2 regions of the Variovorax sp. HJSM1_2 genome follow, and region 1 is predicted to be linked to the other one. Evidence: riboswitches for the same ligand, from Rfam matches in the RefSeq annotation. Region 1 holds a riboswitch; the other holds the start of a gene.
What was found. Region 1 has a riboswitch for glycine ahead of ACFQ95_RS12355 (D-amino acid dehydrogenase). Riboswitches for the same ligand answer to the same signal wherever they lie in the genome.

Region 1 (5,805 bases):
GGTGCGCATCTGCGCCGAAATCCGCGAAGAGCTGGAGCCCGAGGAGCAAACCGTGGAGGTGGCTTCCGCGCTGGCGGCGTCCGAGGCCGAATCGGCGCCACACCCGGCGCGGCGCATCGCGGGCGCCATCTACGTCAGTTGCGCCGGCCGTGGCGGCCCGCACTTCGGCGCCCCCAGCGCCGAACTGCAGATCGTGCGCCGCGCACTCGGTGACGTGCCCTTGGTGGGCTTTTTTGCGGGTGGCGAAATCGCCCGTCATCATCTTTACGGCTACACCGGGGTGTTGACGGTTTTCACCGATTAGCTGGGGGAACACCCCCAGTCTGCGCGCACGGCGTGTCGCTGCGCCTTCCCCCTTGCAGGGGGGAGGGCTTGGAACACCCCTAGTCTTCGCGCACTACGTGTCGCTACGCCAACCCCCTTGCAGGGGGCAACACCTGTGGCCTGGCAAAGCCAGTTCCACGGTGTTTGCCTGGGCGGTCCATAGCGTTTATGACGTGGCGGGGCGAATGCTGCGTGTGCGGCGTTCGTCGGCCAAACCGGTGAACGCAAAGTCCACCTCCGGCACCAGGCCGCTGATGATGCGTGCCACGGATTTGCCCGAGCCGCAGGCGTGGGTCCAGCCCAGGGTGCCATGGCCGGTGTTCAGGAACAGATTGGCGACCTTGGTCTTGCCAATCATGGGCACGTTGCTCGGGGTGGCCGGGCGCAAGCCGGTCCAGAACTGGGCTTGGCTGGTGTCGCCCGCGCCGGGAAAGAGTTGCTCCACACGTTTCACAATGGCTTCGCAGCGCACGCTGTTTAGGTCGCGGTTGTAGCCGTTGAATTCGGCCGTGCCTGCGATGCGCATGACATCCCGGTCAGCCGAGGTGTAGCGCGAAAACACGAGTTTGAACTCGTCGTCGGTCAGGCTGACCTCGTGCGCCATGGCAGCGTCTTTGACCGGCATGGTGACCGAGTAACCCTTGGCCGGGTAGATAGGCAAGTGAATGCCCAGCGGAGCGGCGATCAGCGGGCTCAGGCTGCCCATGGCCAGCACCACGCTGTCGCCTTGAATGCGCTCAAACCGGCCCTCCCGGTTGGTCACCTCCACATGGTCGATGCGGCCGCCCACCATGGGCAAAGCGGTGACGGTGTGGCCCATCAGGAACTTCACGCCGTTGCTGGCGCAGCGTTGCGCCAGGGCGCGGGTGAACTGGTTGGCATCGCCCGATTCGTCTTCACGCGTGTAGGTGGCGCCTGCCAGTTGCGGCCGGATGTGGCGCAGCGCGGGCTCCAGGCGCACGGCCTCGTCCGCCGAGACCACTTGCCGGTCGCAGCCCAGGGCGCGCATCTGCTCGGCCGGTGCCAGGGCGGCATCGAACTCTTTGGCCGAGGTGTAGAAATGCAGAATGCCCTGGGTGCGTTCGTCGTAGGCCAGGCCGATGTCGCGGCGCAAGCCTTGCAACACGCTTCGGCTGTAGCTGCCCAGGCGCACGATTTGTTCGATGTTGTGGCGCGTGCGCGCCGGTGTGCATTCGCGCAGGAATTGCAGGCCCCACAGCCATTGCCGCATGTCGGCCCGCAGGCGAAACAGCAGCGGCGCATCTTCGCGGCCCAGCCATTGCAAAAGCTTCAGCGGCGCGCCGGGGTTGGCCCAGGGTTCGGCATGGCTGACCGAGATTTGCCCGCCGTTGGCGAAGCTGGTTTCAGCGCCGGGCGTGGCCTGGCGGTCGAGCACGGTCACGTCGTGGCCGAGTTGGTTGAGGAAATAAGCCGAGCTGACGCCGAGCAAGCCGGCGCCGAGAACAGTCACGCGCATGGTGAGAACCTTTTAGCGGTTGTGCGCTTGAGGGACGAGCGTGAGCGGCTATAAAAAAGTAGCAACCCAGGCCGACGCCTCAAGTTGCCGCTCCCCCTGTCCTTGGTACCTGAGAGATTCACTCCCGGCACGCGCTGGGGGTTTGCTCCTTCGGTGCACCACGGCTTGGGCGGGTTGCCCGCGTGGTGTCTCTTCAGACGGCTTTTTCAATGAATGCAGTACGGGACCTGAGCGTTCATGGGAGTTTGCGCCTTCGGTGGAGGGGCGGCTTGCCCCTCACTCTCCTGCGGGGGCGATTGTAGGCACAGCTGTGTGGCTTTGTGAAGCGGTTTTCCGCCCAGCAGCGGCAGTGCTGGCCTGTAGCGGGCTGTTATCGGCGCAGCGCCGCAAACGCGGCGAACTCCCAACTGCGCATGGCCAGCAGCAGGGTGTAACCCTCGCGTTCACTGGTCGGCAGTTTCTGGTCAGCCAAATGCTGTTGGGCAAAGTCCTGGGCCACGCGCTGCAGGCGCTCCATGAAGGCGGGCGCGAGGCTGCGGCTGACCTCGCCGTGCACCAGCAGCAGGCCTTCGCCCGGACCGTCGAAACCGCCGGCGTAGTAGTCGAGCAGCACCTCGTCGCGAAAAAATTCCATCACCGGGCCATGGGCGCGCCAGCGGAAAGTTTTTGCCAGCTTGAGCCGGTAACGGTTCAGCGGGCGCAGTTCAATGATGCCTATGCGGTCGAGCTGCGCCAGACACACAATGGCCTCGGCCTGGCTGATGCGGTAGGCGCTGGTGATTTGTTCCAGCGTCCATTGGCTGAGCACGCAGATGGCCACCAGCAGCAGTTTTTTGTTTGCCACCACCGCGCGTTCCTGGGCCTGCGTGAGTTCGGCGAGCAGCGGTTGGTTGTCGGCCACCTTGCGCGCCAGCTCGGCGAAGTCCAGCTTCAGGGCCCGGCAGATCGCATCGACCCGCGACAGCGACATTTCGCCCTTGGCCAACATGCGTTTGACACTTGACTCGGCCATGCCCATGGCACGCGCCAGGTCGGCGTAGGTCATTTGGGCGTGTTTGAGTTCTTTCTTCAGGGCGGTGACGAGGTCGGCGGTGGTGCTCATGGCGTGCGGGATGGAGGTGCGAACGTAGAGGGCCTACTTTATAGTGCCCAGCTTCGCGGACGATCTAAGGCAAGCCCCAGGCGCCGTTTATTCGTTCACACGCCTGTCCTGGGCTCCCGGCATCTGCTGATCAGATCGCGCTCGGCGATGTAGTTGGACGTCTCCACCCCCATCAAGCCCATGATGGAATGGTAGAGATGGTCGTGGTGTGCGGGCTGCTGGGCGCGTGCGCGCAGGCAACTGGCGTCAAGACCGTTCCAGCCGCTGGCGCCAGTGCCGCCAAACCACCAGACCATGGGCACGGTGTATTGCTCTTTGGGCGCAATGGCCAAGGGCATGCCGTGCAGGTACAGGCCTTTTTCACCCAGGGATTCACCGTGGTCGGACGCATACACCAGACCTACGTCAAACTTGTTCTGCTGTTTTTGCAGCAGCGTAATGGTGGAGGCGAGCAAATGGTCGGTGTAGAGAATGGCGTTGTCATACGCGTTGGTGATTTCTTCGCGGCTGCAGTCGCGCAGTTCCAGCTTGTTGCATTCGGGCTTGAAACGTGCGAACTCTGCCGGGTAACGCTTAGAGTACGCCGGGCCGTGGTTGCCCAGTTGGTGCAGCACCACCACGGTGTCGCGGCCTGCGGCGTTGCTGGTGCTGTCTTGCTCTATGACCCGCTGCAAACCCTGCACCAGCGCGCCGTCAAAACAATGGCCATCGGGGCACAGTGCCGGGTCGGTGCCTGCGGTCACGTCATGAAACTCCACACCTGTGCAGACACCCTTGCAGCCGCTTTGGTTGTCCAGCCACACCACCCGCATGCCCGAGCGCGCCAGCAGTTGGATCAGCGACTCGCTGCCGCGGATCCGCGCTTCGTCGTAGTTGGCCCGGCCGTAGGACGAAAACATGCAGGGCAAGGACACCTCGGTGGACGTGCCGCAGGAGGTGGTCTGCGGGAAATTGATGATGGGCAGCGCCGAGAGTTCCGGGTTGGTCGTGCGTTCGTAGCCGTTCAACGAGAAGTTCATGGAGCGCGCGGTTTCGCCGACCATCACCACCAGCAAACGGGGCTTGCGTCCGGCCGCTGTGGCACCGGCGGCCATGTGAATAGGGGCCAAGGGTTCCACCACGCGGCGGGCATCTTGAATATCGGCGCTCACCGCACGCGCGGTGGAGTACAACACGTTGCCGGGTGTGATGGTGTAGCGCACCTCTTTTTGGTTGCGCATGGTTGACGAGAAGTCTTGAAAGCCCAGCAGCAGCGCGGCGACCGTGACCAGCAACACACCAGCCACGCTGAGTGCCCGCACCAGCAAGGCCTTGCGCCAGGGGATGCTGCGCAACGGAACGCGCCACAGCAGCGCCGAGGCGGCAATACCGATACCGATGTTGATGAACAGCGAGGCCGTCATCAGCTCGGACGCCTCGTGGGTGTCGGTCTTCAAGGCATTGCGCAGCATCGATGGGTCGAGCACAACACCGTACTGCTGCATCATGTGCTGCGCCACCAGGCTGCTTACAATCAGCAAGGCCAGGAGCGGCCGCACCGTGACACGTGTGGCCAGCAGCAGCACCGGCACGGCGTGCAGCCCGAGCAGAATCACGATGCTGGTGAGCAGGAAGCGCCAGGTGTTGATGTCGAGGAACAGACGGCCTTCGAGGGTGGCGCGCCAAAAGGGCAGGTTGGCCAGGGCGACCAGCAGGGCCACCACGGCCAGTACCAGGGCCTCTGTCGACCAGACGGTCTTTTCCTGGGGTGGTGCGGGCAAGGCGGATGCCTGCGCCGAGCCGACAGGGCGGCGGTGTTTCAAAACGAGATCGATCATGAAGCGCTCCGAGGTGCGCCCATGGACGCAGTCAGTTTTGGTCGGTGTGAGGGGGCCAGCAGCAGCGGGCTAAAGACCAGGGCCGCCAACCAGAGGTCGACGGACGCAGCCCATAGGTTGTGGCTCATGAAATGCGCACCTTGGGCGACACGCAACAGGCTGAACAGGGCGCCAACGCCCAGGCCCAGCCACAAGCCCAGGCGACGCAGCCTGGGGCGCTGAAGAGACTGCCCGGCAAAAGCGATGGCCACCAGCGAAAAACCGCCGGAGGCGTGGCCACCGGGGAAACAGCGCCCAGCTTCTAGACGCGGCACAAACCACTCCGCGCTGTAGTTGGCGGCACCGCCGAACTCTTTCAGGCTCCACGGGCAGGCATGGGTGTTGATGTCCTTGAGCAGGGTGACGACGCTGGGGCCCAGGCCCATGGCCAGCACCAGTGTCCAGAGCAAACGGCGGTGTGTCTTCAGCGGCGACAGCCACGGCGCGGCGGCTGCCGCCGCCAGCAGCAGCAACCAGACCACGAGCACCAGCGACTTGCCCAGGCGGTGCCCGAGGAGTTCGGCCCAGCCATTGGTGTCCAGCCAAAACTGCTGGGTCTGAGCGTCGTAGAAATAGGCGCTGATGCGGTCATCCAGTCCTGAACTGCGCAACAACACCGCCAGCCCAGCCAGCAACAGTGGCAGGACCAGGCCGACTTTGACAAAAAAGGCCTGGTCGGGTGACCACGGAGCCCAGCGTACGGATGACATGAGAACAAGACTTCAAAAGTGAAGTCCCGAGCGTAGAGACAGGGCTGTGATGACCCCGTCGAAAACGCGTCAAAGTTTCGTCAAAGTGCGGCTGATCAGAGCCTGTTCACCATCTATTGCGGCCCTCAATAGATGGTGAACAGGTTGTTAGAAAGAAAGGCGGAATTGTGTGCCTTTGGGGTGTGCGTCGCCCACCGTCAAACGCCAGCCATTGGCCTCGGCCACTTGGCGCGCGATGGCCAGGCCCAGGCCGCGTTCGTACTCGTTGCTGCTGTCTGCAGGCCTGGGTTCAGAGGTGTCGGCGAGGCGCCCCCGGTAGTAGCGCTCAAACACAAA
Region 2 (5,805 bases), on a different contig from region 1:
TCTTGTGCAGGTTCAGGTGGCTCACGTCGCCGCCAAACTCACCGGGCGCGGCCACGCCCACCAGCGCGTTCATGTTGGCGCCGTCGACATAGACGCGGCCACCATGGCTGTGCACCATGGCGCAGAGTTCCTTGACCTGGGTTTCAAACACGCCGTGGGTGCTGGGGTAGGTGATCATCACGCAGGCCAGGTTGGCGCTGTGTTGTTCACACTTGGCCTGCAGGTCGACCATGTCGACGTTGCCTTGCGCATCACACGCCGTCACCACCACCGTGAGGCCCACCATTTGTGCGCTGGCCGGGTTGGTGCCGTGTGCGGACGATGGAATCAAGCAGATGTTGCGGTGGCTTTGGCCATGCGCGTCATGAAAACCCTTGATGGCCAGCAGCCCGGCGTATTCACCTTGGGAACCGGCATTGGGTTGCAGGCTGATGCCGGCATAACCCGTGGCCTGGCACAGCCAGGCGCGCAATTGTTCGTCCAGCAGCGTGTAGCCCAGGCGCTGCTCGGCCGGCGCAAACGGGTGGATGCGCGCGAACTCGGGCCAGGTGATGGGCATCATCTCGCTGGTGGCGTTGAGCTTCATGGTGCAACTGCCCAGCGGGATCATGCTGCGGTCCAGCGCCAGATCTTTGTCGCTCAGGCGGCGGATGTAGCGCAGCATGCTGGTTTCGGAGTGGTGTGTGTTGAACACCGGGTGCGTCAAAAACGGCGTGGTGCGGCGCAGATCGGACGGGATCAGCAACTCGTGCACACCTTCCAGCTCCTGGAACAGCGGCGCATTGACACCGGCCGGCGCAAACACCGCCCACAAACGGGTGATGTCTTCACGCGTGGTGGTTTCGTCCAGCGAAATGCCCAGGTGGGAATTCAAGCGATAACGCAGGTTGATGCCCGACTGGCGAGCGTAGGTAGCTATTGAATGTGTAGCGTCTTCGGTCTTGACGGTGAGCGAGTCAAAGGCGCTGGAATTGGTGATGGTGTAGCCCATCTGCTGCAGGCCGCGCGCCAGAATGGCGGTGAAACGTGCCACACGTTCGGCAATGCGCAGCAGGCCTTGCGGGCCGTGGTACACGGCATACATGCTGGCCAGCACGGCAGGCAACACCTGTGCCGTGCAGATGTTGGACGTGGCCTTTTCGCGGCGAATATGCTGCTCGCGGGTTTGCAGCGCCAGGCGGTAGGTGGGCTGGCCGTGGCTGTCCACACTCACACCCACCAGGCGGCCGGGCAGCGAACGTTTAAATGCGTCGCGGCAGGCCAGGTAAGCGGCGTGCGGGCCGCCGTTGCCCATGGGCACACCAAAGCGCTGGGTGCTGCCGAGCACGATGTCGGCGTCCCATTCGCCAGGCGGCGTCAGCAGGGTCAAGGCCAGCAAGTCGGCGGCCACGCAGAAGGCGGCGTGTTTGGCGTGCGCGACACCGACCAGCGGGCGCAGGTCGTGCACCGTGCCGTTGGTGGCGGGGTACTGGGCCAGCACGCCGAAGAAGTCGCCTTCGGCCATCAATTGCGGCAGCGGCGTGGTGGCGGTGCTCACCACCACTTCAATACCCAGCGGCTTGGCGCGCGTGCGAATGACTTCAATGGTTTGCGGGTGGCAGTCGCCGGCCACCAGAAACACGTTGCTCTTGCTTTTGACGCTGCGCTTGGCCAGCGTCATGGCTTCGGCCGCGGCCGTGGCTTCGTCCAGCATGGAGGCGTTGGCAATCGGCATGCCGCTGAGGTCACACACCATGGTCTGGAAGTTGACCAGGGCCTCCATGCGGCCTTGCGAAATTTCGGCCTGGTAGGGCGTGTAGGCGGTGTACCAGGCGGGGTTTTCCAGGATGTTGCGCTGGATCACGCCTGGCGTGTGGGTGTCGTAGTAGCCCTGGCCAATGTGGCTCTTGAACACCTGGTTCTTGGCGGCGATGGCGCGCAACTCGGCCAGCGCTGCGGCTTCTGTCACCGGTGGCGGCAACTGCATGGGGTTGCTGCGCGCGATGCTGCGCGGCACGATACCGTCAATCAACTCGCGGCGCGAGCTGGACTCGACCACGGCCAGCATGCGGGCCTCGTCGGCCTCGTCTATGCCGATGTGGCGGGCAATGAATTCGGCGGGGTTCTCCAGCGCCTCAAGCGGGGTGGCGGCGGACATCAGCATGGCAGGCTCCGTGGGGTGACAGCAATTAGCAGGGGGCAGTTAAAGAGGGGGCGCCCGGTGGAAACCAGGCGCCAAGGCGATGCTGATGTTCAGCATTGCCCTAAGCAAGATCAGGCGTTTTCGCTGAACTTGGTGTAGGCGGTCTCGTCGAGCAGCGCGGTCAGTTGGCCGGCGTCCGACAGCTTGACCTTGAAGAACCAGCCGGCGCCCAGCGGGTCGCTGTTGGCCAGGGCGGGGTCGGCGCGCAAGGCCTCGTTCACTTCGGTGACGTCGCCAGAGACAGGCATGTAGACGTCGGCGGCGGCTTTCACCGACTCGACCACACCGGCCACTTCTTTCTGCGCGATGGTTTTGCCGACTTCGGGCAGGTCGACAAACACCACATCGCCCAGCGCATCCTGTGCGTGGTGGGTAATGCCCACGGTGGCGATGTCGCCCTCAACGGACAGCCATTCGTGGTCTTCTGTGTAATAAATGGGCATGGAAAAACTCCTGGATGGATTCAAACTAAAAAGATGCAACTGCTGCGCTGGCTAAGGTCTTGCTGAAACCCTTGAACTGCAGGTGTGATTCTGCAGTGGTTTGGCAGGTGTTTAGCCGCGTACGTAACGGTTGGGCACAAACGGCATGGGCGCCACTTCCATGGGCACGGGCTTGCCACGCACGATAGCGTTGACGCGGGTGCCGATGGCGGCATGGGCCGCATCCACGTAGCCCATGGCCACAGGCTTGTCTATGCTCGGGCCCAGCAGGCCGCTGGTCACTTCGCCTATGGTGTTGCCTTGCAAGTCTTGCAGAACGGTGTGGTCGCGCACCGGCACACGTTCCAGTGCGACCAGGCCAACACGTTTTCGTGCCACGGTGCCCGCTGGGTCTGCGAGCTGCGCTAGGATTTTTGCAGCACCTGGGAAGCCGCCTTCGCGTGCACCACCGGTGCGCCTTACCTTTTGCATGGCCCAGTTCAGGCCGGCTTCTACCGGCGTGGTGGTGGTGGTTATGTCGGCGCCATAAAGGCACAAACCGGCTTCCAGGCGCAACGAGTTGCGTGCGCCCAGGCCAATCGGCTTGACTTCAGGCTGGGCCAGCAGCAAGCGGGCGAGGGCATCGGCCTGTGTGGCGGGGACCGAGATTTCAAAACCGTCTTCGCCGGTGTAGCCACTGCGTGTGATGAAGCAATCGGCTGCGCCCACCTTGAAGCTGCCACCCGTCATGAACACCAGCTTTTCCACGCCTGGCGCGAGGCGGGCCAGCGCGGTGACGGCTTGTGGTCCTTGCAGGGCCAGCAGCGCCATCTCCGGCATGGGGATGACCTGGCAGCGCGTGCCAATGCGCGCCTGGATGTGGGCGATGTCGGCCACTTTGCAGGCGCCATTCACCACCACAAAAATATCCGTGCCACGGTTGAAGAACATCAAGTCGTCGAGGATGCCGCCGTGATCGTCGAGCAGCAGGCCGTAGCGTTGTTTGCCCACGGCCAGGTCGATCACGTCCACGGGCATCAGCGACTCGAACGCGGCGGCTGCGTCCGGCCCTTCCAGGCGCAACTGGCCCATGTGCGAGACGTCGAACAAACCGGCCGCGCTGCGGGTATGCAAATGCTCGGCCATCAGGCCTGCGGGGTATTGCACCGGCATGCTGTAGCCGGCAAACGGCACCATGCGGGCGCCAAGTTCCAGGTGCAGCGCGTGCAGCGGCGTGAGCAATAAATCTGAAGAGGTGGTCGAGGAGGACATGGGTGCGGATTCCGAGGGGCAGTTCAATCACCACGCGCGCCACGGTGCATCACCATGGACGTGCTTGGCACGTGCCCCCGCTGTCCGCTTTACCTGAGAGATTCGCCCAGCGATGTGGGGTTGCTCCTTCGGTGAGACCGCTCCACGTTGATCAGGTGTGCGGGCTTCTCTCCAGTGGGGAACGCCGGTTTTGCGGCCGGCGGGTGTCAGTCCTGGGTACCTGAGCGTTAAAACCTTTGCGGTTTGCGCCTTCGGCGGCCTGCAAACGCTAGGGCGTTTGTTGACTCTCTCCTGACGGTGGCGAGTATACCCAGGGATGCCCTACATGAATCGTCGCGGTGCGTAAAAGTGCGGGGGCGGGCGATCTGCGTCGTGGCGCTTCTCATCCCGCTCCTCACCCTAGGCCCTCGCGTCCAGGCATGCAGCGCATCCCAGGGAAGTCGCCTTACTTAAATCCCATCACATGTGGCAACCAGGTGCTGAGTGCCGGAATAAAGGTCAGCAGTACCAGCACCACACCATGCGCCCAGAGGAACGGCATGAGTTCGCGCACCAGCGGCCCCATGGGTACACGCGACACGTTGGAGGTGACGAACAACAGCCCGCCCACGGGTGGCGTGATCATGCCCAGCGTCAGGTTGAAGATCACCACCATGGCGAAGTGAGTCGGGTCTATGCCCAGCTTCACGGCCACGGGTGCCAGTATGGGCGCGAGCACCATCACACCCGGCAGCGGCTCGATGAAGATGCCGAACAGCAGCAGAAAGATGTTGACGATGACCAGGAACATCCACGGCGACAGGTTCATGCCGACAATCCAGTCGGCCATGGTTTGCGGCAGGCCTTCAATCGTCAAGATCCAGGCAAACCCGGCCGACAAGCCGATGATGATCAACACCGAAGCGGTGAGCAGGGCAGAGCGCGCCAGGATGTCGGGCAGAGCCTTCCATTCGAGTGTGCGGTAGATGAACTTGCCACACACCAGCGCGTAGAACACCGCCACCACCGAGGCTTCGGTGGGTGTGAACCAGCCCGCGCGCATGCCGCCCAGAATGATCACCGGCAGCAGCAGCGCTGGAATGGCTTTCCAGGTGGTGCGCCAGACTTCGGGCCAGGGTGGCATGCCACCGTCGCCTTTGTAGTTGCGCTGCTTGGACACGCGAAAGTTCACGATACACATGGCGATGGCGATCAGGATGCCCGGCAAGATGCCCGCCACAAACAGCGAGCCCACCGAGACGTTGTCGTCCTGCAGCGCATAAATGATCATGATGATGGACGGCGGGATGATGGGCCCCACGATGGCCGTGGCAGCGGTCAGCGCTGCGGCGTAGGATCGGTCGTAGCCCGCCTTGTCCATCATCTTGATCAGCATAGAGCCGGGGCCCGCAGCATCGGCCAGGGCCGAGCCCGAAATACCCGAGAAGAACGTCAGCGAGACCACGTTGGTGTAGCCCAGGCCGCCGCGTTTATGGCCGACAAACTGGCCGGCAAACTTCAGCAGCACTTCGGTGAGCGAGCCGCCGCTCATCAGCTCCGCGGCCAGGATGAAAAACGGCACGGCCATCAGCGGAAAGCTGTCCATGCCGGTAAAGGTTTCCTTCAGCAGCACAAACAGCGGATAACTCTCCGCCAGGATCAACGTGGCCACCGTGGCCAGGCCCAAGGCAAACGCCACGGGCACACCAATGGCCAGGAACAGGCAGGCAGAAAGAACCAGGATCAGACTTGCGTTCATAGGGAAGCACTCGCATTCGCGTCAAAGTGGGCGTCGGATGCAAAGCTGCGCTGCAACACATAGTCGCGCACGATCAGGCACCAATGCACGATCAATAAGATGCCGCCGACCGGCATGGCCGCGTAGATATAGGCAAACGGAACTTGCGACACGGCGGTCAACTGGAACATGTTGCGCTGCATATAAAGCCA

Region 2: it holds a riboswitch for glycine, as region 1 does, so the genes downstream of both, gcvT (glycine cleavage system aminomethyltransferase GcvT) here and ACFQ95_RS12355 (D-amino acid dehydrogenase) in region 1, are expected to answer to the same signal.

Annotation. Positions count from the first base shown of each region.
Region 1 covers NZ_JBMOXA010000009.1:126,681-132,485, reverse strand. Annotated here, with positions in the region: gene ACFQ95_RS12360 (FIST signal transduction protein) at 1-304, shown strand, start outside; gene ACFQ95_RS12355 (D-amino acid dehydrogenase) at 491-1,801, opposite strand; glycine riboswitch at 1,888-2,008, opposite strand; gene ACFQ95_RS12350 (helix-turn-helix domain-containing protein) at 2,172-2,903, opposite strand; gene ACFQ95_RS12345 (phosphoethanolamine transferase) at 2,999-4,720, opposite strand; gene ACFQ95_RS12340 (phosphatase PAP2 family protein) at 4,717-5,469, opposite strand; gene ACFQ95_RS12335 (sensor histidine kinase) at 5,617-5,805, opposite strand, start outside.
Region 2 covers NZ_JBMOXA010000010.1:22,641-28,445, reverse strand. Annotated here, with positions in the region: gene gcvP (aminomethyl-transferring glycine dehydrogenase) at 1-2,143, opposite strand, end outside; gene gcvH (glycine cleavage system protein GcvH) at 2,254-2,625, opposite strand; gene gcvT (glycine cleavage system aminomethyltransferase GcvT) at 2,737-3,876, opposite strand; glycine riboswitch at 3,947-4,061, opposite strand; glycine riboswitch at 4,074-4,180, opposite strand; gene ACFQ95_RS12920 (TRAP transporter large permease) at 4,322-5,614, opposite strand; gene ACFQ95_RS12915 (TRAP transporter small permease) at 5,611-5,805, opposite strand, start outside.